Regions from separate parts of the Pseudomonas sp. GNP012 genome, predicted to be linked through region 1. Evidence: predicted binding sites of a transcription regulator. Region 1 holds the regulator's gene; each other region holds the start of a gene.
The links. Region 1 encodes FliA, which starts transcription of late flagellar genes. Its sites were predicted from a motif close to CTAAAGTTTNNNNNNNNNNNGCCGNTAA; they were not measured.
Positions count from the first base shown of each region.

Region 2: ACXX83_RS19415 (flagellar protein MotY) is a predicted target of FliA. The motif match lies at 4,533-4,560, and genes of this name have one in related genera.
Region 3: ACXX83_RS05420 (methyl-accepting chemotaxis protein) is a predicted target of FliA. The motif match lies at 4,886-4,913, and genes of this name have one in related genera.
Region 4: flgM (flagellar biosynthesis anti-sigma factor FlgM) is a predicted target of FliA. The motif match lies at 2,605-2,632, and genes of this name have one in related genera.

Region 1 is NZ_JBTGUU010000001.1:3,715,267-3,722,447, reverse strand. Features, by position in the region: gene flhA (flagellar biosynthesis protein FlhA) at 1-465, shown strand, start outside; gene flhF (flagellar biosynthesis GTPase FlhF) at 477-1,805, shown strand; gene fleN (flagellar synthesis regulator FleN) at 1,922-2,752, shown strand; gene fliA (RNA polymerase sigma factor FliA) at 2,749-3,489, shown strand; gene ACXX83_RS16710 (chemotaxis response regulator CheY) at 3,657-4,028, shown strand; gene ACXX83_RS16705 (protein phosphatase CheZ) at 4,050-4,838, shown strand; gene ACXX83_RS16700 (chemotaxis protein CheA) at 4,887-7,148, shown strand.
Region 2 is NZ_JBTGUU010000001.1:4,307,113-4,314,293, forward strand. Features, by position in the region: gene ACXX83_RS19395 (PA3496 family putative envelope integrity protein) at 3-182, shown strand; gene ACXX83_RS19400 (response regulator transcription factor) at 263-889, opposite strand; gene ACXX83_RS19405 (hypothetical protein) at 1,362-2,072, shown strand; gene ACXX83_RS19410 (argininosuccinate synthase) at 2,215-3,432, opposite strand; gene ACXX83_RS19415 (flagellar protein MotY) at 3,562-4,467, opposite strand; gene pyrC (dihydroorotase) at 4,627-5,673, shown strand; gene rnt (ribonuclease T) at 5,670-6,347, shown strand; gene ACXX83_RS19430 (peroxiredoxin) at 6,529-7,131, opposite strand.
Region 3 is NZ_JBTGUU010000001.1:1,243,645-1,250,825, forward strand. Features, by position in the region: gene ccoP (cytochrome-c oxidase, cbb3-type subunit III) at 1-72, opposite strand, end outside; gene ACXX83_RS05400 (cbb3-type cytochrome oxidase subunit 3) at 69-263, opposite strand; gene ccoO (cytochrome-c oxidase, cbb3-type subunit II) at 267-875, opposite strand; gene ccoN (cytochrome-c oxidase, cbb3-type subunit I) at 886-2,310, opposite strand; gene ACXX83_RS05415 (alpha/beta family hydrolase) at 2,406-3,083, shown strand; gene ACXX83_RS05420 (methyl-accepting chemotaxis protein) at 3,288-4,853, opposite strand; gene ACXX83_RS05425 (CPBP family intramembrane glutamic endopeptidase) at 4,959-5,750, opposite strand; gene acnA (aconitate hydratase AcnA) at 5,980-7,181, opposite strand, start outside.
Region 4 is NZ_JBTGUU010000001.1:4,024,287-4,031,467, forward strand. Features, by position in the region: gene cheR (protein-glutamate O-methyltransferase CheR) at 1-681, opposite strand, end outside; gene ACXX83_RS18145 (chemotaxis protein CheV) at 727-1,659, opposite strand; gene flgA (flagellar basal body P-ring formation chaperone FlgA) at 1,743-2,501, shown strand; gene flgM (flagellar biosynthesis anti-sigma factor FlgM) at 2,670-2,996, shown strand; gene ACXX83_RS18160 (flagella synthesis protein FlgN) at 3,045-3,512, shown strand; gene ACXX83_RS18165 (flagellar brake protein) at 3,606-4,352, shown strand; gene ACXX83_RS18170 (MFS transporter) at 4,416-5,798, opposite strand; gene ACXX83_RS18175 (glutamine synthetase family protein) at 5,869-7,113, opposite strand.

The DNA of each region.
Region 1 (7,181 bases):
GAGCAAGTGCCGGTTCGCGATATCCGCAGCATTGCCGAGGCCATCGCCAACAATGCCGCCAAGAGTCAAGATACCGCCGCGCTGGTGGCTGCCGTGCGGGTTGGCGTCTCCCGCGCAATCGTCCAAAGCATTGTAGGCACTGAGTCGCAGCTGCCAGTTATCACGCTGGAGCCAAGGTTGGAACAGATATTGCTCAATAGTCTGCAAAAGGCAGGACAAGGCTCGGAAGAGGGCGTTCTGCTGGAGCCAAGCATGGCTGAGAAACTGCAACGCTCGCTGATCGACGCGGCGCAGCGCCAGGAGATGCAAGGTCAGCCGGTGATTCTGCTGGTGGCCGGTCCGGTTCGCGCGATGCTCTCGCGATTCGGCCGGCTCGCAGTCCCGGGTTTGCACGTGTTGGCTTACCAGGAAATCCCTGACAACAAGCAAGTGACCATCGTTGCGACAGTAGGGCCCAACGGCTGAGGTAGTGGTTTATGCAAGTTAAGCGTTTTTTCGCCGCCGATATGCGTCAGGCCATGAAGCTGGTTCGCGATGAGCTGGGCGCTGATGCAGCCATTATCGGCAACCGCCGGATTGCCGGGGGCGTCGAGCTGACGGCTGCGCTGGATTACAAGTTGTCGGCGCTGGCACCGCGTGTTCCGAACATGGAGCTCGAAGACGAGCTGCGCAAGACTCAGTCGCGGATCGTCACCGCCCAGGCCGAATTGAGCCTGCGTGGCGATGGCGAGAGCGACAATGCGACCAACCGCCAGTTGTTCGCCGGTTTGCCGCTCACCGCAGCCGAGCCGCTGATCGAACCTACGTATGACCAACCTCGTCGCCCCGCACCGGCTGCTGTACCAGCGTCCGGTGGCGTGGACCCGCGTGCGTTCGACTCGATGCGCTCCGAGCTCAACAGCCTGCGCGAACTCATGGAAGTACAACTCGGGTCCCTGGCCTGGAACCAGCTGCAAGGCAGCCGTCCGGATCAGGCCAACCTCTGGCGTCGCCTGCAACGCATTGGCCTGTCTGGCCCGCTGTCTCGAGACCTGCTGGCACTGATCAGCGAAATCCAGGAGCCTCGTCAGGCCTGGCGCATGTTGCTGGCACACCTGGCGCGCATGATCGTTACCCCGGAAGTCGAGCCGCTGGAAGAGGGCGGAGTCATCGCCATGGTCGGCCCTGCCGGCATGGGCAAGACCACCACCCTGGCCAAGCTGGCTGCCCGTTACGTGCTCAAGTACGGCGCGCAGAACATTGCGCTGGTGAGCATGGACAGCTTCCGCATCGGTGCCCAGGAGCAACTCAAGACCCTGGGGCGCATTCTCAATGTGCCGGTGACCCACGTCGATCCGGGCCAGTCCCTGGTGCAGGCGCTCGATCCATTGCTGCGCAAGCGCGTGGTGCTGATCGATACCGCCGGCCTGCAGGCCAGCGACCCGGCCCTGCGCATGCAGCTCGAAAGTCTGGCTGGTCGTGGCATCCGCTCAAAAAATTATCTGGTCCTGGCAACCACCAGCCAGAAACAGGTTCTAACCGCCGCTTATCACAGTTACAAGCGTTGCGGGCTTGCCGGCTGCATCCTGACTAAACTGGATGAAACGGCAAGCCTGGGCGAAGTGTTGAGCCTGGCCATCAGTCATGAGCTGCCAGTGGCGTACCTGACCGATGGCCCGCGGATTCCGGATGATCTCCATCTGCCGCGCCGTCATCAGTTGGTCAGTCGCGCCGTCAGTGTGCAAATGCAGGAAGAACCCAGCGAAGAAGCCATGGCTGACATGTTCGCTGACATCTACCACAGCCCGACCAAGCAGGTTGGCTGAGGTAATAATGAATCGTTTTTGTACCTACATCGATGGTCTGCCATGCATTGTTCCGTTTGTGAACGCGCAGCCAGTAATGTGGCCTCCGTCTATGCAAGACAAGGTAAAGAAATAACATGGGCAGCATGCATCCCGTACAGGTGATCGCGGTGACCGGCGGCAAAGGTGGCGTCGGGAAAACTAACGTGTCAGTGAACTTGTCCCTGGCTTTGGCTGAGCTTGGCCGGCGCGTCATGCTGCTGGACGCCGACCTGGGACTGGCGAACGTCGACGTTCTGCTGGGCCTGACACCCAAACGTACCCTGGCCGACGTGATCGAGGGCCGCTGCGAACTGCGCGATGTACTGCTGCAGGGACCTGGCGGCATCCGTATCGTTCCGGCCGCATCCGGCACTCAGAGCATGGTGCATCTGAGTCCTGCGCAACACGCGGGCCTTATCCAGGCCTTCAGTGATATCGGCGACAACCTCGACGTATTGGTGATCGACACCGCTGCGGGCATTGGTGAGTCGGTCGTCAGCTTCGTTCGTGCAGCCCAGGAAGTGCTGCTGGTGGTGTGCGACGAGCCGACCTCGATTACCGATGCCTACGCCTTGATCAAGTTGCTCAATCGCGACTACGGCATGAACCGCTTCCGCGTCCTGGCCAACATGGCCCAGAGCCCGCAGGAAGGGCGCAACCTGTTCGCCAAGTTGACCAAGGTCACGGATCGCTTCCTCGACGTCGCCCTACAATACGTCGGCGCGGTGCCCTACGACGAAAGCGTGCGCAAGGCTGTGCAGAAGCAGCGCGCCGTCTACGAGGCCTTCCCGCGTTCCAAGTGCTCGCTGGCGTTCAAGGCCATCGCGCAGAAGGTCGATACCTGGCCGCTGCCTGCCAACCCGCGCGGGCACCTGGAGTTTTTCGTCGAGCGTCTAGTGCAGCAAACAGCAGGACCTGTTCTATGACAGCCAGCGGTTACAACCTCTACAAAAAATCGGCTCGTGATGCGCAGTACGAGCTGATCGAGCGTTACGCGCCGCTGGTTAAACGCATTGCTTACCACTTGCTGGCGCGTTTGCCGGCCAGTGTCCAGGTCGAAGACCTGATCCAGGCCGGGATGATCGGCCTGCTTGAGGTATCGACCAAATATGACGCCAGCAAAGGCGCCAGTTTCGAGACGTACGCGGGCATTCGAATCCGCGGCGCCATGCTCGATGAAGTGCGCAAGGGGGACTGGGCGCCACGTTCGGTCCACCGCAATACGCGCATGGTCAGCGACGCCATTCGCTCGATTGAAGCGAAAACCGGCCGTGACGCTAAAGATCACGAAGTTGCGGCCGAACTCCAATTGAGTCTCGACGATTACTACGGAATTTTGAACGACACCCTGGGCAGCCGGTTATTCAGTTTCGACGATCTGTTGCAGGACGGCGAACACGAAGGGCTGCACGAGGATGGCGCGAGTGCTCATACCGAGCCGTCACGCGATCTGGAAGATGAACGCTTCCAGGCTGCGCTGGCGGATGCGATTGCCAATTTGCCGGAGCGTGAGCGACTGGTGTTGGCGCTGTACTACGACGAAGAGTTGAACCTCAAGGAAATCGGTGAGGTCCTGGGGGTCAGCGAATCGCGGGTCAGCCAGTTACACAGCCAGTGCGCGGCCCGCTTGCGGGGGCGTTTGGGGGAGTGGCGAGCGCGCTGAAGGCAGTGTGGGGACACTGCGAAAGAGGCTGGTGTGGTGTTGAACTGCGCCGGTCCCGATCTGTTGTGCTCCAGACAGTCATTGAGTGCTTTGCCGGATTGATTGAAATGGCGCGTCCAGGTGCTGGGCGCGTTTAAGACTGCTTGGAGGTCGAATTGGACAAGAACATGAAAATCCTCATCGTTGATGACTTCTCAACGATGCGGCGGATCATCAAGAACCTGCTGCGTGACCTTGGGTTCACCAACACCGTCGAGGCCGACGATGGCACTACCGCCATTCCGGTGCTCAACAGCGGAAGCATCGACTTTCTGGTAACGGACTGGAACATGCCAGGTATGACTGGCATCGATCTGCTGCGTCACGTGCGTGCCGATGAAAAGCTCAAGCACCTGCCGGTGCTGATGGTGACCGCTGAAGCCAAGCGTGAGCAGATCATCGAAGCGGCCCAGGCCGGCGTTAACGGCTATGTGGTCAAGCCCTTCACGGCCCAGGCGTTGAAAGAAAAAATCGAGAAGATTTTCGAACGCATCGGTTGATGAGTGCGCCACGGGGGAGCTATGGGCAATAACGAAACTTCATTGGGCGACTTTGAATCGACCCTGAAAAAACACGCCGTCGAATTGGTCGAGAGCCTTGAAAAAGGCAAGTTCGGCGACGCGGTGCAATTGATCCATGAGCTCAACCAGACCCGAGACCGCGGCCTGTATCAGGAAGTGGGCAAGCTCACTCGCGAACTGCATAGCGCGATCGTCAATTTCCAGATTGACCCGCACATGCCGCAAGCCGAAGAAGTGTCGCAGATCACCGACGCCACCGAGCGCCTGGGCTATGTGGTCAAGCTGACCGAGGCGGCGGCCAACCGCACCATGGATCTGGTGGAAAATGCCACGCCGCTGGTCAACAGCCTGGCGGACGAAGCCCAGGCCTTGAGCACGGACTGGGGGCGCTTCATGCGTCGTGAAGTCGGTGCCGAAGAGTTTCGTGAACTGGCCCGTCGGGTCGACGGCTTCCTGGCACGCAGCGGCACGGACAATCGCGCGGTGTCGGGCAACCTCAACGACATCCTGCTCGCCCAGGATTACCAGGACCTCACGGGGCAAGTGATCAAGCGTGTGACCCAACTGGTCACCGAAGTTGAAAGCAACCTGCTCAAGCTCGTGCTGATGGCCAGTCAGGTGGACCGCTTTGCGGGCATCGAACATGACCGTGAAGCGATGCTTGCGCAAAAAGATCCACAAAAACATCTCTCTCAGGGTGAAGGTCCGCAGATTCATGCCGATAAAAGAGAAGACGTTGTGTCCGGTCAGGACGATGTGGACGATTTGCTATCCAGCCTGGGATTTTAGAATTTTAGGTATTTTGGGTTTTTAGACCTGTTAGGAGCACCCCCCCTGATGAGCTTCGGCGCCGATGAAGAGATCCTTCAGGATTTCCTGGTTGAGGCCGGCGAGATTCTAGAGCAACTGTCCGAGCAACTGGTCGAGCTGGAAAGCCGTCCGGATGATGCGGATTTGCTCAATGCAATTTTTCGCGGTTTTCACACTGTAAAAGGGGGCGCCGGCTTCCTCCAGCTCAACGAACTGGTGGAGTGCTGTCACATCGCCGAGAACGTGTTCGACATCCTGCGCAAGGGTGAGCGTCGCGTCGACTCGGAACTGATGGACGTGGTTCTCGAAGCGCTGGACGCGGTGAACGGCATGTTCAGCGAAGTCCGCGAGCGCAGCCCGATCACGGCTGCGACACCTGAACTGCTGGCGGCGCTGGCCCGTCTGGCCGAGCCGCAATCGGCTGACGAAGAGGTTACTGCACCTGTCGCCGCCGTGGTTGAAGCGCCGGTGGCTGAAGCCGATTCCGGCGATATTACCGATAACGAATTCGAGCAATTGCTAGACTCGCTCAATGCCGTCAAGGCACAGGCCGAGGCGCCGGCGGTTGCCCACGCACCTGCAAGCGAAGCACCTGCAAGCGACGAAATCACCGATGCCGAGTTCGAGTCGTTGCTCGATCAGTTGCACGGTAAAGGCCAGTTTGCCGTCGATGCGATTGCGCAGGCTCCGGCTGCGCCAGAAGCACCGAAAGCGCCGGGCGACAGTTCCGATATTACGGACGACGAATTTGAAGCACTGCTCGACCAGTTGCATGGCAAGGGCAACTTTGCTGTCGAGGCACTGGAGTCCGCCATTGCTTCGGTGCCTGCACCTGCTGCCCCAAGCGCGGTGGCGGCTGGCAGCGATCTGATTTCCGATCACGAGTTCGAAGCGCTGCTCGACGAATTGCATGGCAAAGGCAAGTTCAGCGAAGTCGGCACCGCGACGGCGGCCAATGGTTCGAGCGCTGCAGTTGCGGCACCGGCACCGGCAGCCAAGGCTGTGGCGCCCAAACCTGTGGCCAAGGCCCCCGAGCCAAAAGCCGAAGCACCGGCCGGCGCTGCACCGGCTGCTGCCCGCGCCCCGGCCGCGCCACCGGCGGAAAAACCGGCAAGCGAAGCCGAGACCACCGTACGGGTCGATACCGCGCGTCTGGACGAGATCATGAACATGGTCGGCGAGCTGGTGCTGGTACGTAACCGCTTGGTCCGCCTGGGTCTCAACAGTGGCGACGAAGCCATGTCCAAGGCTGTATCGAACCTCGACGTGGTCACCGCCGACCTGCAAACCGCGGTCATGAAGACCCGGATGCAACCGATCAAGAAAGTTTTCGGGCGCTTCCCGCGCCTGGTTCGCGACCTGGCTCGCCAGCTCAAGAAAGAGATCAACTTGGAGCTGGTCGGCGAAGAAACCGACCTCGACAAAAACCTCGTCGAGGCCCTGGCCGACCCGCTGGTCCACTTGGTGCGCAACGCGGTCGACCACGGCATCGAGTCGCCGGAAGAACGCGAAGCCTCGGGCAAGGCCCGTGGCGGCAAGGTGATTCTGGCGGCCGAGCAGGAAGGCGATCACATCCTGCTGTCGATCTCCGATGACGGTAAAGGCATGGACCCGAATGTCCTGCGTTCCATCGCGGTGAAACGCGGCGTGATGGACAAGGATGCGGCCGATCGACTGAGCGACACCGAGTGCTACAACCTGATCTTCGCCCCGGGGTTCTCGACCAAGACCGAGATCTCCGACGTGTCGGGTCGCGGCGTGGGCATGGACGTGGTGAAAACCAAGATTTCCCAGCTCAACGGTTCGATCAACATCTACTCGGCCAAGGGCCAGGGTTCGAAGATCGTCATCAAGGTGCCGCTGACCCTGGCGATCATGCCGACGCTGATGGTCATGCTCGGCAACCAGGCGTTTGCGTTCCCGCTGGTGAACGTCAACGAGATCTTCCACCTCGACCTGTCGACCACCAACGTCGTGGACGGCCAGGAAGTGGTGATCGTGCGGGACAAGGCGTTGCCATTGTTCTACCTCAAACGCTGGCTGGTCAGCTCCGCCGCTCACGAAGAGCAGCGCGAGGGCCATGTGGTGATCCTTTCGGTGGGCACACAGCGAATCGGCTTTGTCGTCGATCAACTGGTGGGCCAGGAAGAAGTGGTCATCAAGCCATTGGGCAAAATGCTCCAGGGAACGCCGGGCATGTCCGGCGCCACCATTACCGGTGACGGCCGCATCGCGCTGATTCTCGATGTTCCGAGCATGCTCAAGCGTTACGCCACCCGGCGTATTTGATTCTGCTGGAGCGGGGCGCCTGGCCTCGCTCCA
Region 2 (7,181 bases), 590 kb from region 1:
AAATGAGTACTGGCAAAGAGCAATTGGACGTAGAAGACGACTTCACCACCGCCGAAACCGATGACGCCGAGCCGGTGGTTGAAGTAGCGAAAACTAATCTGAGCAAACGCCGCACCATCGACAATCTGCTGGAGGAGCGCCGACTGCAAAAGCAATTGGCCGACTACGATTTTGACTTATGACACCTGAAAGCCTCCCGAAACGGAGGCTTTTTTTTAAGTGCCATACTTCAACAAACGCCCCTTGTCGCAAAGATACGCCATCACACCAGACCGTTGCGTTGGGCCAGCTCGATCAAATCGACCAAGGACCTTGCATTGAGCTTGAGCAACAGGCGGGTCTTGTAAGTACTGACTGTTTTATTGCTGAGAAACATCCCATCGGCAATTTCCTTATTGGTCTTCCCTCTGGCCAACTGCTGCAGGACCATCATTTCCCGCCCCGACAACCGATCAACCATGTCGGCCTCACTGGCGTTCCCCAAACTGCAACGCACGGTATGCAAGGCTTGATTGGGAAAGTAACTGTAGCCTGACAATACGGCCTTTATTGCACTGAGCAACTCCGTCAGGTCTTGTTGTTTGCAGACATAACCGGCCGCACCGGATTGCATGCAACGCATGGAAAAATGCCCCGGCGCCTGGGAAGTCAGGATCAGCACTTTCATCGGCATTGAGGTCGAAGACAAACGCGCGATGACTTCCAATCCGTCCAGCTTCGGAATCCCGATATCCAGAATGACAATATCCGGCGTAAGTTCACGGGCTAGTTGCAGTGCATCCACACCATTATCGGTTTCTGCAATAACTTCGTAGCCATGACGTTCCATTAGCATACGTACCGCAAGACGAATGACGGGGTGATCATCCACGATCAGCACTTTATTCATGGGCAAGTCCAATTTTCGCTGTTCGAATTTTTAGAGCCCGCACAATAGCCTAGTCGTTTCACCCATGGCATGTCGCCCCTTCCAACCACCCACACCAAGAGACATACCCTACAAACAACACGGATTTCTCCTACAAAAATCCCTCGAGCGGAATGAATTGAAAACTGTATCGGCGTCATGGTGGCGCAGCTTTCAGCAATCGGCCCTATCGATTTACAACCAGAATTTTCCAAAAGCCAGCGTGAACAACCGGGCCCTGACAAACACAAATATTTACTTCTGCGCCAGAACGTAACTTATATTTTCGCACTCAACACTCACACCAGAAATATCACACGCCAGACATCCAATTACTCTTACAGCGAATTATATTTTTTGAGCAATCATTAAAGCACCACCAGCAATCATAAAAAAACCCAAAACAGCCTCATCAAACAGACTTCAAAAAACACTCAAAAAATGAGAATTCAACATGAGTACAGAACATGGCAGAAAGATAATCACCAACCCGATGACAATCATTGCGATATTCGCAACGCTCTCTGAAACTTCGGCCGCCGTTTCTCTCCCCTTCCTTGACCAAGAGGAAAGAGAACTCTATGTCTGGTTTCTGATCAGCTTTCCGTTTTATTTACTTTTGCTTTTTTTCGCGACACTCAACTTCAACTACCGGTCACTGTATGCGCCTTCCGACTTTGAAAAGGGAAAACATTTCATGAAAGCGATGGAAGATGCTGGGCGGTCGGAAAAAAAAGCGTCCGGGAAGTCGCCCGCGAATCCCGCTTTGGAAAGGCCATCGAATGGCCAGCAGCCAGCTCGGTCGCCCTGCGGTGCACAGGACCCGCCAACGGAGATTGGTCTGCACAGCACCGTCTTCGTTCAGCATCAACTTCAGTTACCGGAATTTGTAAAAGACCTGTGCATCGTTGATACACGCGGTATGAACAAGGAGGTCGAATTTGAAACGCTGCTGGAAAAAATCCAGAAGCCACGGGAAAAAATGGCGTACGTGATTCTGTTTGTCACTAGTGCCATTTCAGAGACTTTACTGAAGGCCAGTGCGCTCAAACATTCCAGACAGACCAGGAAGCACTGCTCTGCCTTTTACATTGCCTACAATCCCGTCTCGCAAAGGTTGACGGTAATTGATCAAGCCGGCCAACCGGCAAACAACAATGCGTAGAACAGGACAGACCATCGGAAGGAGAAAGACAGGAAACCGTCAGCGGCACACCCGACAACGCAGTACCTGGCACCACACCCCATATTCAGGAGCCTGACCTCGTCGAGGACGAGGTCAGGTATCCATCACGAGTTCAAAGGTCTCAGAACAGCTTCCGGCCTTTGTTCGCCGCAATGCGCATGCGCAGGGCGTTGAGCTTGATGAAGCCCGCAGCATCCGCCTGGTTGTATGCGCCGCCATCTTCTTCGAATGTCGCGATGTTGGCGTCGAACAGCGAGTCATCGGACTTGCGGCCAGTGACGATCACATTGCCCTTGTACAGTTTCAGGCGCACAACGCCGTTCACATTGACCTGGGACGCATCGATCATCTGTTGCAACATCAGACGCTCAGGGCTCCACCAGTAGCCGGTGTAGATCAGGCTGGCGTACTTGGGCATCAACTCGTCTTTGAGGTGAGCCACTTCGCGGTCCAGGGTGATCGATTCGATCGCACGGTGGGCACGCAGCATGATGGTGCCGCCAGGGGTTTCATAGCAGCCACGGGACTTCATGCCCACATAGCGGTTCTCGACGATGTCGAGACGGCCGATACCGTGCTCGCCACCGATACGGTTCAGGGTCGCCAGTACGGTGGCCGGAGTCATTTCGACGCCGTCCAGCGCGACGATATCGCCGTTGCGGTAGGTCAGCTCCAGGTACTGCGGCTTGTCTGGAGCGTTTTCCGGGGAAACGGTCCAGCGCCACATGTCTTCTTCGTGCTCGGTCCAGGTGTCTTCCAGCACGCCGCCTTCATAGGAGATGTGCAGCAGGTTGGCATCCATGGAGTACGGGGATTTCTTCTTGCCGTGACGCTCGATCGGGATCGCGTGCTTCGCGGCGTAGTCCATCAGCTTTTCACGGGACAGCAGGTCCCATTCGCGCCAGGGAGCAATCACTTTCACGCCAGGTTTCAAGGCGTACGCGCCCAACTCGAAACGAACCTGGTCGTTGCCCTTGCCGGTGGCGCCATGGGAAATGGCGTCAGCGCCGGTTTCGTTGGCGATTTCGATCAGGCGCTTGGCAATCAGCGGACGAGCGATGGAAGTACCCAGCAGGTACTCGCCTTCGTAAACGGTGTTGGCGCGGAACATCGGGAAAACGAAATCGCGCACGAACTCTTCGCGCAAGTCGTCGATGTAGATCTCTTTGACGCCCATGGCCTGAGCCTTGGCGCGTGCAGGTTCGACCTCTTCGCCCTGACCCAGGTCAGCGGTGAAGGTCACCACTTCACAGTTATAAGTATCCTGCAGCCACTTGAGGATCACCGAAGTGTCCAGGCCGCCGGAATACGCCAGAACGACCTTGTTTACGTCCGCCATGCCATCACTCCACGGGGTTCTACGGAAAGCCGTGAAGTCTACCGCTCATGCAGGATAATTTACAGAGGCGCGACAGCTTATGACGACCAAGCGACAGAATCTGTCGAGAGCGCGACGATGACTTAAGGGTCAGGAAGTTGCCGAAGTGACCGCTTTCGTCGCTTGCGGGGCAACTTGTTCCGCGGGCGCTCCCCGCTCCAGGCGTACCGCTACCCGACGGTTCTTCGCACGGTTGGCGTTGTTGGTATTGGGCGCCAGCGGATAACGTTCGCCATGGAAACGCAGGGTAATTTGCGACTCCTGGATGCCGTTGGCCTTGAAGAACTCCATCACTGCCAGGGCCCGGCGCCGCGACAGGTCGCGATTGGTCAGGCGGTTGCCGCTGTTGTCGGAGTGACCGTCGAGCTCGATGTGATTGACCGTCGGATCAGCCTTCATGTACTCCAGCATGACCTGCAGCTTGGCTTTCGCGGCATTGTCGAGCTCGATACCGCCGCCAGGGAAGCCGATTTGGGATTGTTTCACCTGCTCGAAGTTCTGCGGCAACAGTTTGGCCACGCAGCCTTGATAATCGGCAAACGCCTGGGTGAACCTGACCGGCAGCAAGCGCACTTCCGACACCCGGCCATCTCCCGAGGAATGGCGAACCACCGGGCTGCGACCGTCCATCAGACCGCTGATCAGGCGTCCGGCCTGCACCTGTGAACTGTTGAACAACACGTTGCCGCTACCGATTCTCACCGTGCCCAGGTTTATATCCTCACGCCCCGGTTGCCACGGTGCGGCAGCCGCCAGCAAGGTCGCCGAACCTCCGCCCATCATCGGGTTATAGGCTTTGAGACGAAACGTTGCCTGCTCACCGGCTTTGCGCACGAACTCCCCCGAACCGAAGTCGGTAATCGGCTGCGTCAGGCGGCATTCGAACTTGTCGCCTTCGACCGTCCACTCAATGCTCTCCAGGCGGGTCTGAAAAGTGAGCGCCATCGCAGGAAGGCTGGCAAACACACTGAGCAAGGCTAAATAACGCTGGCGCACGGGAGGCTCCACTGGCTTCTACAACAAAAAGACCGACACACACATGTTTACGGCATACCCGTTGGATATCGGAAGCTTGCGGCAAAACTTGATAGCGAGTGCCTGCAAGAGTCTTTTCCGGTAGCATTCCCTTGAGTTTGACCCGCCTGGAATCCCCTCATGTCCGACCGCCTGACCCTGCTGCGTCCCGACGACTGGCACATTCATCTTCGCGATGGTGCCGTGTTGACCAATACCGTCGCGGATGTCGCGCGCACCTTTGGCCGCGCCATCATCATGCCCAACCTGGTTCCGCCGGTGCGCAACGCGGCTGAAGCCGACGGCTATCGCCAGCGGATTCTCGCTGCCCGCCCGGCCGGCAGCCTGTTCGAGCCGCTGATGGTCCTGTACCTGACCGACCGCACCCAGCCTGAAGAGATCCGTGAGGCCAAGGCCAGCGGATTCGTGCACGCCGCCAAGCTGTACCCGGCCGGCGCGACCACCAACTCGGACTCTGGTGTTACCAGCATCGACAAGATTTTCCCTGCACTCGAGGCCATGGCCGAAGTCGGGATGCCGTTGCTGATCCACGGCGAAGTCACCCGTGGCGATGTCGACGTGTTCGACCGCGAAAAAATCTTCATCGACGAGCACATGCGTCGTGTGGTCGAGCGTTTCCCGACGCTCAAAGTGGTGTTCGAACACATCACCACCGCTGACGCCGTGCAGTTCGTCAACTCGGCTTCGGCCAACGTTGGCGCGACCATCACCGCGCATCACCTGCTGTACAACCGCAACCACATGCTGGTGGGCGGGATTCGGCCGCATTTCTACTGCCTGCCGATCCTCAAGCGCAATACGCACCAGGAAGCCCTGCTCGACGCCGCCACCAGCGGCAGTGAAAAATTCTTCCTCGGCACCGACTCGGCCCCCCACGCCCAGCACGCCAAGGAAGCCGCTTGTGGTTGCGCCGGCTGCTACACCGCTTATGCGGCGATCGAGATGTACGCCGAAGCGTTCGAACAGCGCAATGCTCTGGACAAGCTCGAAGCCTTCGCCAGCCTCAACGGCCCGCGTTTCTATGGGCTGCCGGCCAACACCGATCGCATCACCCTGGTCCGCGAAGAATGGACCGCCCCTGCCAGCCTGCCGTTTGGCGAGCTGACCGTTATCCCGCTGCGCGCCGGTGAAAAACTGCGCTGGCGCCTGCTGGAGGAACACGCGTGAGTGAAGACCATTTCGACGACGAACTGGAAGGCAATGGCGGCGGTGGCGGTTCCCGTCATCCAATGGCCGCACGGTTTCGTGGTTACCTGCCGGTTGTCGTCGACGTAGAAACCGGTGGCTTCAACTCCGCCACCGACGCCCTGCTGGAAATCGCCGCGACCACCATCGCCATGGATGAAAAGGGTTTTGTGTACCCGGATCACACCTACTTCTTCCGGGTCGAGCCATTCGAAGGCGCGAACATCGAAGCGGCCGCCCTGGAATTCACCGGGATCAAGCTCGATCACCCGCTGCGCATGGCCGTGAGTGAAGAGTCTGCTCTCAACGATATCTTCCGCGGCGTGCGCAAGGCACTCAAGGCCAACGGTTGCAAACGGGCGATCCTGGTCGGGCATAACAGCAGCTTCGACCTGGGCTTCCTGAATGCGGCGGTTGCGCGTCTGGACATGAAGCGCAATCCGTTCCATCCGTTCTCCAGTTTCGATACCGCGACACTCGCGGGCCTGGCATACGGCCAGACCGTGCTGGCCAAGGCGTGTCAGGCAGCGGACATCGACTTCGACGGTCGCGAGGCCCACTCGGCCCGCTACGACACCGAAAAGACGGCAGAGCTGTTCTGCGGCATCGTCAATCGCTGGAAACAGATGGGTGGCTGGGAAGACTTCAACGATTGATGGCTTTCTGTAGGAGCGAGCCTGCTCGCGATGGTCGTGAACGATAACGCGGGGAACCTGACACCCAGCGGTGTTCTCAAGTCCATCGCGAGCAAGCTCGCTCCTACACAGTCCCGGCGTTATCCCGCGCATAAAAAAACCGGCCTCGATGGCCGGTTTTTTTTTACCTGCAGCGTGCGCCTTACAGAGCGGCAGCGTGCTCGGTCAGGTAAGCCGCTACGCCTTCTGGCGAAGCGTTCATGCCTTTGTCGCCTTTCTTCCAGTTGGCAGGGCAGACTTCGCCGTGCTCTTCGTGGAATTGCAGAGCGTCGACCAGACGCAGCAGCTCTTCCATGTTACGGCCCAGCGGCAGGTCGTTGATGATCTGCGAACGGACAACGCCTTTGTCGTCGATCAGGAACGCGCCACGGAACGCTACGCCATCAGCGGACTGAACGTCGTAGGCCTTCATGATTTCCTGCTTGATGTCGGCAGCCATGGTGTAGCGAACTTCGCCGATACCGCCATTGTTGACCGGGGTGTTGCGCCAGGCGTTGTGGGTGAAGTGCGAGTCGATCGACACGGCGACCACTTCAACGTTGCGCGCCTTGAACTCGGACATGCGGTTGTCCAGAGCGATCAGCTCGGACGGGCAAACGAAGGTGAAGTCCAGCGGGTAGAAGAACACCAGGCCGTATTTGCCTTTGATCGCCGAAGACAGGGTGAAGCTGTCAACGATCTCGCCATTGCCGAGTACGGCCGGTACGGTGAAGTCAGGGGCTTGTTTGCCTACGAGTACGCTCATTGGATATCTCCTGGTGTAATAGCGTGAGAAACAGGTTTCGCATCAGCCTG
Region 3 (7,181 bases), 2.5 Mb from region 1:
CAGCAGCCAGGTCAGGCCGATCAGGCTGCCGATGGTCAGTACGCAGATCCACGTACTCCAGAAGGTGGTCATGGCCGGGTACTCCTTGTTGCTGAATCTTCGGTGATGTCGGGTTGTGGTTCGTCGGCGAACGGCAGCAGGCGCGCTTCGGCGAATTCCGGGCCGCGCTTGCTGTTGAATACCCACAGCGTCAGGCCGACGAAGGCCACGAACACGACGACGGTGCCCAGGCCGCGGATCATTCCAGTGCTCAATTCAAACATTGCTCACCTCTTGCTCTTGATGGCAGTGCCGAGCACTTGCAGGTAGGCTACCAGCGCATCCATCTCGCTCTTGCCCTTGAGCGAAGCGACGGCGCCGGTGATGTCCTCGTCGGTGTACGGCACGCCCAGGGTGCGCATGGCCTTGATCTTGGATTCGGTGTGGCTGCTGTCGAGTTGGTTGGCCACCAGCCACGGGTAGGCGGGCATCTTCGACTCCGGCACGACGTTGCGCGGGTTGTACAAGTGCGCGCGGTGCCAGTCATCCGAGTAGCGCGCACCGACCCGTGCCAGGTCCGGCCCGGTACGTTTCGAACCCCACAGGAACGGGTGGTCCCAAACGCTTTCGCCGGCCACCGAGTAGTGCCCGTAGCGTTCGGTCTCGGCGCGGAACGGACGGATCATCTGTGAGTGACAGCCGACACAGCCTTCGCGGATGTAGATGTCGCGGCCTTCCAGTTGCAGCGCGGTGTAGGGCTTCATGCCTTCGACCGGCTTATTGGTCACGTCCTGGAAGAACAGCGGGACAATCTGGGTCAGGCCACCGATGCTCACGGCCAGGATCATCAACAGCAGCAACAGGCCGACGTTTTTCTCGATAGTTTCGTGTTTCATGGCGGACTCCTCAGGCCATCTGCGCGGCAGCGGCGACTTCGGCAGGCTGCGAGGCCCGCACGGTGCGCCAGGTGTTGTAGGCCATCAGGAACATGCCGCTGAGGAAGATCGCGCCGCCCACCAGCCGCACGACGAAGCCAGGGTGGCTGGCCACCAGGGTCTCGACGAAGGAGTAGGTCAGCGTGCCGTCCTCGTTCACCGCACGCCACATCAGGCCCTGGGCGATGCCGTTGACCCACATCGAGGCGATGTACAGCACGGTGCCGATGGTGGCGAGCCAGAAGTGCGCGTTGATCAGGCCGATGCTGTGCATCTGCTCGCGTCCGAAGACTTTCGGGATCATGTGGTACAGCGCGCCGATGGAAATCATCGCCACCCAGCCGAGCGCGCCGGCGTGTACGTGGCCGATGGTCCAGTCGGTGTAGTGGGAGAGGGCGTTGACCGTCTTGATCGCCATCATCGGCCCTTCGAAGGTCGACATGCCGTAGAACGCCAGCGACACCACGAGGAAGCGCAGGATCGGGTCGCTGCGCAACTTATGCCAGGCGCCCGACAGGGTCATCATGCCGTTGATCATGCCGCCCCAGCTCGGCGCGAGCAGGATCAGCGACATCACCATGCCCAGCGACTGCGCCCAGTCCGGCAGCGCGGTGTAGTGCAAGTGGTGGGGGCCGGCCCAGATGTACAGGGTGATCAGCGCCCAGAAGTGCACGATCGACAAGCGATAGGAATACACCGGGCGCTCGGCCTGTTTCGGCACGAAGTAATACATCATGCCGAGGAAACCGGCGGTGAGGAAAAAGCCCACGGCGTTGTGTCCGTACCACCATTGCACCATCGCGTCGGTGGCACCGGAGTACAGCGAATAGGACTTGGTGAAACTGACCGGCAACTCCATGTTGTTGACGATGTGCAGGATCGCCACGGTGATGATGAACGCACCGAAGAACCAGTTGCCGACATAGATGTGTTTGGTCTTGCGCTGCATGATCGTGCCGAAGAACACGATGGCGTAGGCGACCCAGACAATGGTGATCAGGATGTCGATCGGCCATTCCAGCTCGGCGTATTCCTTGGAACTGGTGTAGCCCAGCGGCAGGCTGATGGCCGCCAGGAGAATCACAAGCTGCCAGCCCCAGAAGCAGAACGCGGCGATTTTCGGTGCAAACAGTTGCGACTGGCAGGTGCGTTGCACCGAATAGAACGAGCTGGCGAACAGCGCGCAGCCGCCGAAGGCGAAGATCACCGCGTTGGTGTGCAGTGGGCGCAAGCGGCCGAAACTGGTCCAGGGCAAATTGAAGTTGAGTTCGGGCCAGACCAACTGGGCAGCGAGAAAAACCCCGAGCCCCATGCCGACGATGCCCCACACCACCGTCATAATGGCGAATTGGCGGACCACCTTGTAGTTGTAGGCGGTACTGATAGAAGTGTTCATGGTTCCCCATCCACGGTTCAGCCGAAGTGAGCGCACTCGCGCAAGGCAGCGCACCCTTCGGCCGGAGTTATAGGCAGACTAAAAGCGAGGCAAGCATGGACAAAGGGCACAAGGCCGGTATTGACGGGGATCAATGGGCGCAGTGTGTGCGGGATCATGGATGGTTGTGGAATGCCGCTGCCGGCAAGGCAGCGGCGACGCTGATCCTCGCCCACGGCGCCGGTGCACCGATGGACAGCGACTGGATGAGCGACATGGCTGCACGCCTCGCCGCACAAGGCGTCAACGTGTTGCGCTTCGAGTTTCCCTACATGGCGCAGCGGCGCCTCGACGGCGGCAAGCGCCCACCGAATCCGGCGCCGAAACTGCTCGAATGCTGGCGTGAGGTGTATGCCCAGGTGCGACGCCATGTCACTGGGCCGCTGGCCATCGGCGGCAAGTCCATGGGTGGGCGCATGGCCAGTTTGCTGGCCGATGAGTTGGGGGCGGATGCGCTGGTGTGCCTGGGCTACCCGTTTTATGCGGTGGGCAAGCCGGAGAAGCCGCGGGTCGAGCATCTGGCGGGGCTCAAGACTAGAACCTTGATCGTGCAAGGCGAGCGCGATGCGTTGTGCAACCGGGAGGCGGTCGAAGGGTATTCGCTATCGCCGGTTATCGAGGTGTTCTGGCTGGTGGCGGGGGATCATGACTTGAAGCCGTTGAAAGCTTCGGGCTTTAGCCATGAGCAGCATTTGGCGGCTGCGGCGCAGAAAGTGGTCGCATTTCTTCTCTGAGATGAGTGGTGTCTGGGCCTGCCTCTTCGCGGGCAAGCCCGCTCCCACAGTGATCTGTGGTGTGGCTTGATCGTGTGATCAATGCAAAACCCTGTGGGAGCGGGCTTGCCCGCGAAGGCGCCCGCACAGACAACATACTTTTCAAATTGATAATAAAAAACCCGGAAGCTCTCACTGTCCGGGTTCTTGTCATTCCAGCAGCAATCAGCGGTTAAACCGTTCCACCAACGAATACTGGGTGTTCGCAGTCTTGGTCAGCTCTTCACTCAACAAAGCCGAGTTCTGCGCCTGTTCCGAGGTCTGGTCCGCCAGCTCCGAGATGTTGCTGATGTTGCGGCTGATTTCTTCGGCCACGGCACTTTGCTCTTCGGTCGCGGCGGCGATCTGGGTGGTCATGTCGGTGATGTTGGCCACCGCTTCACTGATCCCCACCAGTGCCTGGTCCGCTTCCAGCACCCGCGCCACGCCTTCTTCCGCCTGACGATGCCCGGCTTCCATGGTTTGCACCGCAGTACCGGCGGTTTGTTGGAGCTTGGCGATCAGCGCATGAATCTGCCCGGTGGACTCGCTGGTGCGTTGCGCCAGCTGACGGACTTCGTCGGCCACCACCGCAAAACCACGACCCATCTCACCGGCACGGGCCGCTTCGATGGCGGCGTTCAGGGCCAGCAGGTTGGTCTGGTCGGCGATGCCTTTGATCACGTCGACCACGCCACCGATTTCGTTGCTGTCCTTGGCCAGTTGGGTCACGGTGACGCCGGTTTCACCCACCACCACCGACAGGCGCTGGATGGCTTCGCGGGTTTCCCCGGCGATGTCACGACCGCGACCGGTCAGCCGATTGGCTTCCTGGGTGGCGTCGGCCGTGCGTTGCACGTGGCTGGCGACTTCCTGGGTGGTCGCGGCCATCTGGTTGACCGCCGTGGCCACTTGCTCGGTCTCGACCCGTTGACGTTCCAGGCCGCTGGAGCTGTTGTGCGCCAGGGCATCGGACTGCCTGGCCTGATCGGTCAAGTGCTCGGCCGTATCCTGCAGTCGCGTCAGGCAGGTTTTCAAGCGTGCTTCCTGGCTGAGGATAGACATCTCCAGCCGCGCCTGGGCGCCGCGACTGTCGGTGTACATCTGTGCGATCAACGGATCGGAGGTGGTCTGCTCGGCCAGGCGCAGCAAACGCTTGAGACCGCGCTGTTGCCACTGCAGGCCCATCAGGCCCAGCGGCACCGAAAGACCGGCGGCCAGGGCAAAACCCCAATGGGAGTTAAGCGATGCACCGATCATGAAGCTCAACTGGCTGACCAGGATGAACGGCAGCCAGTCCTGCAGGATCGGCAACCATTTATCCGAAGAGGGAATGGCTGACTTGCCCTGGTTGATGCGTTGGTAGAGCGCTTCGGCACGGCGGATCTGTTCGGCGGTGGGCTTGACCCGCACCGACTCGTAACCGGTCACCTGATTGCCTTCGAAGATCGGTGTCACATAGGCGTTAACCCAGTAGTGATCACCGCTCTTGCAGCGATTCTTCACAATGCCCATCCATGGCAAGCCTTGTTTCAGCGTGCCCCACATGTGGGCGAACACCGCGGCCGGGACGTCGGGGTGACGGACCAGGTTGTGCGGTGCACGGATCAGCTCCTCCCGGGAGAACCCGCTGATATCGACGAAATCGTCGTTGCAGTAGGTGATCATGCCCTTGGCATCGGTGGTGGAAATCAACCGTTGCTGGGCCGGGAAGGTCCGCTCGCGTTGTGTAATTGGCTGGTTGTTACGCATGGCTTTTTTAATCCGCAAGGCTTTCAAGTGCTGTATCGGCAATACCGGCGGATTGTTGAGATTATTTTTCGATAATTAGCGATGCGTCGCAAAATGACCCTTGCGTCAGCCGGCGAGCATCGGATACGTGAACAGGCCGAAGTGCAGCAGGTTCAAGCCGAAGTGGGTGGCGATGGCGGCCGCCAGCCCGCCGAAGCGGTAGGCCAGGCCATAGCCGATCCCGGCCAGGCCGGCCAACAGGACCCATTGCCAGCCTGCCCCGGCATGGGCCAGGCCGAAGATCAACGAAGCCAGGAGCAGGGCAAGGTTTTCGCCATGGCGCAGGTTTTTCAGGCATCGGTTAAGGCCACCCTGGATATAGCCGCGGAACAGCGCTTCCTCGACCAGCGTCACCAGCAGCAGATTGTTGAGCAGCCACAACCAGGCAGAATCCGGCCACTTCGGTGCCCAAGTGACGACACCCAGCAACAGTGCGCCGCCCAAGGCCAGCACGGCACTCAGGGGCAACGCCAGTGCGGTGGCAAACAGGATCGATCGAAACGAGCGCCGACCGACAAGCCATGGGCAGACCAGTAACAGCCAAAAACCGATCAGGGGTTTGTCAAGGTTCGCGTACATGGAAAACGGCACCGCGTCGTCGGTGAAACGCTGCGTGGCGATGATTGGGCCGTTGTAGAAACCGGGCCACCAATGCGTGGCAAGGGCCAGCGCGAGAATGATGAACAGGCCATGGCCGAGGTACCGACCGAACTGAAGTGTTTGCTGGCTAGCGGCAAAACCGGAAACCAACAGCAAAGCAACAGAAGTCGCCGCCGGCCAACTCATACTGCTGAAGTCCAGTGCTAAGTAGTAGCCGAGGGAGAGGAGGGCCAGAAAAGTCCTTGGCAGAGCAAACATTGAAAGTCCTTGTATCGAAATTCTGGATTCCCCCAGTCTCCAGTGGGAGCGAGCTTGCTCGCGATGACGGCGGAACATTCAAAGATGATGTTGAATGACACTCCGCTATCGCGAGCAAGCTCGCTCCCACAGGGACTAGTGTCGGGCCAACATCAAGCAGTGCGAGATTATAGGGATGTGGTCACAAACAAAAACACCGCCCGAAGGCGGTGTTTGTATCAGCGCATGGCTAGGAGGCAATCAGCTGCCGCAACACGTAATGCAGAATCCCTCCGGACTTGAAGTATTCCACCTCATTGAGCGTATCGATGCGGCACAGCACCTCGATTTTCTCGCGGCTGCCGTCTTCGCGAGTGATGACCAGTGTCAGGTTCATCCGTGGTGTCAGCTCGACACCCGTCAAGCCGAGGATGTCCAGGGTTTCACTGCCGTTGAGGTTCAGGCTCTTGCGGTTCTGATCCAGCTTGAACTGCAACGGCAATACGCCCATGCCCACCAGGTTGGAGCGGTGGATGCGTTCGAAGCTTTCGGCGATGACCGCTTTGACGCCCAGCAGATTGGTGCCTTTGGCCGCCCAGTCGCGGCTCGATCCGGTGCCGTATTCCTGGCCGGCAATCACCACTAGCGGGGTGCCCGACGCCTGATAGCGCATGGCGGCGTCGTAGATCGGCATTTTCTCCCCGGTGGGAATGTAGCGGGTGTTGCCGCCTTCCTCGCCGCCGAGCATTTCGTTGCGTATGCGGATGTTGGCGAAGGTGCCGCGCATCATCACTTCATGGTTGCCGCGTCGCGAACCGTAGGAGTTGAAGTCCCGCGGTTCCACGCCTTTGTCGCGTAGGTATTGCCCTGCCGGGCTTTCCGCCTTGATGTTGCCGGCGGGGGAGATGTGATCAGTGGTCACCGAGTCGCCGAGCAGGGCGAGAATGTTCGCTGCGCTGACATCCTTGACCAGGGGCGGCGGGCCGCCGATGTCGTCGAAGAAGGGGGGATGCTGGATGTAGGTCGAGTCGTCCTGCCAGACATAGGTCGCCGCTTGCGGCACCTCGATCGCCTGCCATTGTTCGTCTCCGGCAAACACTTCGGCGTATTCCTTGTGGAACATGGCGGTGTTGACCTGGCTCACCGCGTCGGCGATTTCTTTGCTGCTGGGCCAGATGTCCCGCAGGTATACCAGTTTACCGTCCTTGTCTTCGCCCAGCGGTTCGCGGCTGAGGTCGGTGCGTACCGTACCTGCCAACGCATAGGCGACCACCAGTGGCGGGGAAGCCAGCCAGTTGGTTTTCACCAGGGGATGCACCCGGCCTTCGAAGTTGCGATTGCCCGAGAGTACCGATGCCACGGTGAGGTCGGCTTGCTGGATGGCTTTCTCGATGGGTTCCGGCAGCGGTCCGGAGTTGCCGATGCAGGTGGTGCAGCCGTAGCCGACCAGGG
Region 4 (7,181 bases), 310 kb from region 1:
CTCGGCGGAGAAGTAGATCAGCACGTTGCGGCAGAACACGATGTCGAACTTGCCGAGGCTCGCGTAACTGTCCAGCAGGTTGAAAGAACGGAATTCCACCCGGCTCTTGATCGGCGCCTTGATCGCCCAGCGTCCCGGCCCTTTCGGGTCGAAATAACGCTGCAGGCGCTCGGGCGACAGACCGCGGCCGATGGCCAGGCTGTCGTACTCGCCGGTCTTGCAGTTGTTCAGCATGGTGCCGGACAGGTCGGTGGCAACGATCTGTACGCCCATCCTCAACTGGCCCATGTTGACCCGTTCGAACTCGTCGATGGACATCGACAGCGAATACGGTTCCTGGCCCGACGAGCAAGCCGCCGACCAGATACGCAGACGCTGGCCAGGGCTGGCCTTGATCGCTTCGGGAAGGACCTTGTTCTTCAAGACTTCAAACGGGTAGGTGTCACGAAACCACAGGGTTTCGTTGGTGGTCATGGCATCCACCACCTGTTCGCGCAAACCGCTGCGCGGCTGGGTCTGCATGCGCTGAACCAGCTCCCCCAAAGACTTGATGCCTTGCTGTTCCATCAGTTTGTTGAGACGGCTGGAGACCAGGTACTGCTTGTTTTCACCGAGCAAAATGCCACAGGCTTTTTCCAGGAATACCCGGAACTGTTCGAAATCCAAATTACCCGTAGACAATGATGCCGCCTCTTAAATCGTGTTGACTGCCAGGGGCGCAGGCCCCTAGCTGATATCTGCTGCTTTGATCCGGTCGACTACCCGGGATGCCAGGTCATCAGGACGGAATTTGGCCAGGAAGTCATCGGCACCGACCTTCTTGACCATCGCCTGATTGAATACCCCCGACAACGAAGTATGCAGGATGATATGAAGCTTTTGCATGCGCGGGTCGTTGCGGATTTCCGCCGTCAGGGTGTACCCGTCCATCTCCGGCATCTCGATGTCGGAGATCATCATCAGGAACTCTTCTTCCGGCTTCTTGCCCTCATCGACCAGTTTGCGCAGGTAGTCCAGCGCTTGCCGACCGTCGTTCAACGCCACCACTTCGACGCCGACCGTTTGCAGGCAACGCGTGACCTGCTTGCGCGCCACCGAGGAATCGTCGACCGTCAGCACGCGCAACGAGAGCGCCTTGTGCTGGGTTTCAACGTCCACCACGCCGACGGAAATCGCTTCCGGCGTCGGAGCCACTTCCGCGAGCACCTTCTCGACATCGATGATTTCGACCAACTGATTGTCGACCCGCGTCACCGCGGTCAGGTAGTGATCGCGCCCGGTGCCCTTGGGTGGCGGATGGATCTCCTCCCAGTTCATGTTGACGATGCGCTCCACCGAGCGCACCAGGAAACCCTGGGTCTTGGTGTTGTACTCCGTGATGATCACGAACGGATTGTTCTTGTCCTTCAACGCACCGGAGCCGGTCGCCATCGCCAGATCAAGGATCGGAATGGTCGCCCCCCGGATGTTCGCCACGCCGCACACGACAGGACTGGACTTGGGCATCAACGTCAATTGGGGGCATTGCAGCACCTCCCGAACCTTGAACACGTTGATCCCGTACAGCTGCTGGCCGTCGAGACGGAACAACAACAGCTCAAGGCGATTCTGCCCCACCAGTTGCGTGCGCTGGTTTACCGAATCCATTACACCAGCCATGCCCAGACTCCTACACCAACGCCAAGTGTTGTTGCGACGCGCCTTCATCACTAAACGGCACGGCGCTTGCTTTTTTAATCGTTATGAACACAGAACCGACATTATTTCGACGCCTGACCACACCCTACCGCAAATTACTCGGCGTGCTGGCGGCTGTTTGCCTGTTCAACACTGGCAGCCCTGCCCTTGCTGACGCGGTTACCTTGCCTGACATGCTTATCGGCGTCACTCAGGGCTTTCTTGAATTCACCGTAGAGGACTATCTGGCGACCAGTCAAACGGAAGGTCGCTACGAGATCCAGGTCAACCCGCTCGACCCGCGCATGCACATGCCCATGTGCGACAAGGAATTGACAGCAACGCTCGAGAGTCCCAGGCCGCTGGGACGGGTCACGGTCAAGGTCCGCTGCGAGGGTGCCTCCCCCTGGACTGTCTTCGTACCCGCTCAAATCCGCCTGTTTCGCGATGTCGTGACCAGCGCCCGACCACTGCGCCGTGCCGCCATTGTCGAGCCTGGGGATGTGGTGCTGCGCGAGCGCGATATCAGCCTGATAAGCCAGGGTTACCTGACCTCCCTCGACCAGGCGATCGGGCAGCGACTGACCCGACCAATGGTCACAGACCAGGTGATTACCCTGGTGCATATCGAACAGGCGGAGGTGATCCGCAAGGGTGATCAGGTGGTGATTACCGCCCGCAGCGGTACGCTCAGCGTGCGCATGCCCGGCGAAGCCCTGTCAAACGGCAGCCTCAGCGAACAGATCCGGGTGAAGAACCTCAACTCCCAGCGAGTCATCAAGGCGCAGGTCATGGCGCCGGGGCAGGTGGAAGTGTCCATGTAAGGCGCTCTGTTCATCGGAATGTGGCGCTTGCCGCGGCTGTTCCCTAGACTGTGCTCCATGCAGGGCAAGCGCTGACGCGCGCGAGGTTCATTGATAAATGAGCCTAAAGTTTTCCAGGGAATGGCCGAAACCATGGCAAGCGTCCAAATTCCCAGAGGTTTTTTTATCATGGTCATCGATTTCAGCCGTTTGAACAGCTCCTCGTCCCTTACGGGCAGTACACGTACCAGCGCCAGCAAGGAAAGCGCCGAAACCGGCAAAACCGCGCCGCTGGAATCCGCGGCCGAACAGGCCGGTACCGTTAACAGCGGGGAATCGGTACATCTCAGCAATGAGGCTCAACAGTTGCAGAAGGTCAATGACAAGCTGCGCGATCAGCCTGCCGTCGACAAAGCCCGGGTGGCCGAGTTGAAAGCAGCGATTGCCGATGGCAGCTATAAAGTCGACAGCAACCGTGTAGCCAGCAAACTGCTCAACTTCGAAGCCCAGCGCTAGGCCAACGCCGGCGCCAGGCTTTTGGACGCTTAAAACCCAAGGCCAGCCATGCACGACACCAATTTACTGCAACTGATCACCGACGACTTTGCTCCAGCGCAACAACTGCTGGAATTATTGCAGACCGAATCCCTCGCCTTGCATGGCCGTGACATGCCATTGCTCGAGGACATCCTGGCGCAGAAACAGGCATTGGTCGTCCTGCTCGAACAGCATGGCCGCAAGCGCAGTGAAATTCTCGCCAGCCTCAACCTGCCGACCAACCGCGGCGGGCTGGAGCAACTGGCCAGCCAGTCAAGCATTGGCGACCAGTTGCTGGCGCAAAGTGACGTGCTGACCGATCTCCTGGCCCAGTGCCAGGCCATCAACGCCAACAACGGCCAGTCGATCATCACTCAGCAGGCCGCTACGGCCACCCAGCTGAAAATCCTCACCGGTGGTGAAACTCCGGCGCTTTACGATGCCAGCGGAACATTCTCCAAGCTTGCTAAGCCGCGCCCGCTCAGTCAGGCTTAGGCCGCTTGATGTGCCCGCTCTATCCAAGACGCGAAAGATGCTGGCAAAATGCTGGCTAGCCGTAGTCAAATTTTGCCTGGAGATTGATTAACCGTGTCCAATGCCTTATCCGTGGATGATGCTCCGCAGCCACCCAAGGTGCTCTCCACGCCCTTGGAAATCTCCAGCAATCTGCGCCAGCTGCTCGAAAGCCATGACCCGCTGATCATCACGTTCCACGAGCGCAGCCAGCGCTTCCAGAGCTATCTGGTGGACCTGGACCGTGACAGCAACATGATTGCCCTGGACGAAATGATTCCTCGCGATGGCGAACGCTACCTGATGGCGGGCGAACCCTTCAGGGTCGAAGGCTTCCACGAAGGTGTGCGCATTGCCTGGGAAAGCAACGGCCAATTGAAGATCGACGAATCCGGTGGCAGCCGCTGCTATCGCGGCACTCTGCCCGATGAAGTGGTGTACCACCAGCGCCGCAATGCATTCCGCGCGGCACTGAAGCTGGCACAACTGGTCAACGTCAATCTCGACGGCGAAAAGCTCAAGGCCCCCATCAGCGGCAAGCTGCTGGATATCTCCGCTACCGGCTGCAAACTGCGTTTCGACGGCGACATCACGGGCAGCCTGCAACTGGGTCAGGTGTACGATCGCTTCAACGCCGACCTGCCCTTTGGCAAGATGACGGCTCCAGTCGAGTTGCGTTATCTGCACTTCGAAGAAAAGATCTCCACCACCTTCGCCGGTGTTCGCTTCCACAACATGAGCGGACTGGTGCAGCGTCAGGTCGAACGCTTCGTCTACCAGTTGCAACGTGAAGCGCGCCGCTTCGACAAAGACGACATCTGATAGACACCTCCACAAAAAACGGGCAGTCCCTTGCGGTGACTGCCCGTTTTTTTTGCCCCGGCTTTAAGGCCTGGCCTCGCTGAAGTTAGGGTCCCGCCCTGTATCAGGGTCTTGCGGCGGCTGATCTGTTTCAGTTTCGCTGACAGCTTCAGGTTCTGGCTCAGGCTCTGGCCCGGTACTCACCGGAGTGTGCATCTGATCCTGCACCACCTGCTCATCAACACGCGGGTCGAGGCAGGCCACCAGTGGCGAACTCGTCATATTGTCCGGCATGGCCACGTGATGCAGCGGCGCGTCGTCGACCTGATGCAGGTTGGTCACCGCTTTCGGGCGAATCCGCCACACCAGCACCAACGAAAAGAAACTGAAGAACGCATAGAGCATCTGGCTGCCAAACAGCTTCATCAGCACACCTGCCACCAGCGGCCCGATACTCGCACCCACGCCATAGGTGACCAGCAACATCGCCGTCAGGGACACCCGGCGATCACCTTCGACATGGTCATTGGAGAACGCCACTGCCAACGGATACAGGCAGAACTGCACCAGCGAGCAAAGGAACCCGGCGATGAACAATACCTCCAGCGGCACCTGCGGCATGATCGCCAGCGGCAGGGCAGCCAGTGCCAGGCTGAACGCGAAACTGCGGATCAGCACGGCCCGATCGTAGCGGTCGGACAACCAGCCCAACGGCCACTGCACCAGCAGACCGGCAAAAATGCAGCTACCCATGAACAGACCGACCTGCTCCGTGGACAACCCTTGCTGCGAGGCATACAGCGGTGCCAGACCGTAGAACGAGCCGACAATCAGGCCCGCCCCGAGCACCGTACTCAATGATTGCGGGACACGCTTGATAAAGAACCGTGGCTCCATCGGTGCAGGATGCAAGGGTGCAGGGTGAATCCGCCGGGTCAGGGCCACTGGCACCAGACACAGGGCAAAACACAGGGCGACCAGCATCAGCAGCTCCAGCCCCAGCGCCGGGTGCATGACCAGAATCAACTGCCCCAGCACCAGGCCCAGGTACGAAGCGATCATGTAACCGCTGAACACCATGCCTCGCTGATTGGCATCGGCCTGCTCATTGAGCCAGCTCTCGATCACCATGTACTGGCACATCATGCCCAGACCCACTATGACCCTCAGGAACAGCCAGGCCGGCAGCCAATCGACCAGGCCATGGCCCAGCACCGCCGCGCCGACGATCCCGGCACAGGCCGAGTAGGCCCGGATATGCCCGACCCGGGCAATCAAGCGGTGACCGATCTTGCCCCCCAGCACCAGGCCGAAATAGTTGGCGGCCATCAACGCACCGACCCACAGGCTGTCGACATTGTCGGCCGCCAGACGCAGGCCCAGGTAAGTACTCAACAGGCCCGAGCCGATCAACATCATCAGCGAGGCGAAATACAGTGCTCGAAAGGATTTCCAGATTTGGCGCATCGGCGTTCCGAGCGGCTCCTTGCAGTGAGAATCGGCTATCGCTAAACGATAGCCGGATGTCGACAGATCGTCAGGCCTGGGCGGCTAAAACACGTCGTTCCCAGGGCGTAATTTCATCATGGAAACTGCTCAGTTCCAGGGTCTTCGAAGCGATGTAGCCTTCGATGAATTCCGTGCCGAACAGTTCCTTGGCCAACTGGCTACGTTTCAGACGCTCAAGTGCCGCATGCAAGGTACACGGCAATGAAAGATTGTCCGGCACTTCGAATTCACCCTGGATCGGTGCGCTTGGCTCCAATGCGTTCTCGATGCCATGCAACCCTGCCGCCAAGCTTGCGGCAATGGCCAGATACGGGTTGGCATCGGCCCCGGGCAAACGGTTCTCGACCCGACGGGCCACTGGCAAACTGGCCGGGATGCGCAGCCCGGCCGCCCGGTTGTCGTGGGACCAGCAGGCATTGTTCGGCGAGGCGTAAGGGTGGCACAAGCGCTGATAGGAGTTGACGTTCGGCGCAAACAACGCGGTGAAGTCGGCCATGCACACTTGCTGACCGGCAATGAAATGGCGGAAGGTGGCCGTCTCCTGCCCCGCCTCGTCACTGAACACGTTACGCCCCGAATCGATCTCGACCACGCTCTGGTGAATATGCATCGAACTGCCCGGCGTATGCGCCAAGGGCTTGGCCATGCAAACCACGCTCAGGCCGTGCTTGAGGGCAACTTCCTTGAGCAGGTGCTTGAACAGGAACGTCTGGTCGGCCAGCAGCAACGGATCGCCATGCAGCAGGTTGATCTCGAACTGGCTGACGCCCATCTCGTGCATGAAGGTATCGCGGGGCAATCCCAGGGCCGCCATGCACGCGTAGACTTCATTGAAGAACGGCCGCAAGCCGTTATTGGAACTGACGCTGAACGCCGACTGACCGTCCTCGCGGCGACCGTCCTGCCCCACCGGTGGCTGGAACGGCTGAGTCGGGTCGGTGTTAGGCGCAAAAACGAAGAACTCAAGCTCGGTCGCCACCACGGGCGCCAGGCCGCGGGCCGCGTAACGGGCAATTACTGCCTTGAGCTGGCCACGGGTCGACAGGTTTGAGCTGGTGGTAGTGCCCAGTTCGTCCGCGTCGCAAATGGCGAAAGCACGCGGCGGGTTGCTCCAGGGCAAACGGTGGATTTGTGCAGGGTCCGGAATCAGCGCCAGGTCGCCATCATCGCTGCCGTAAAAACGCGCCGGCGGATATCCGCCCATGATGCATTGCAGCAGCACACCCCGCGCCAACTGCAAACGTCGACCGTCGAGAAAACCCTCGGAGGTCATCACCTTGCCCCGTGGTACGCCGTTCAAATCCGGCGTGACACACTCAACTTCATCAATGCCCGTCAATC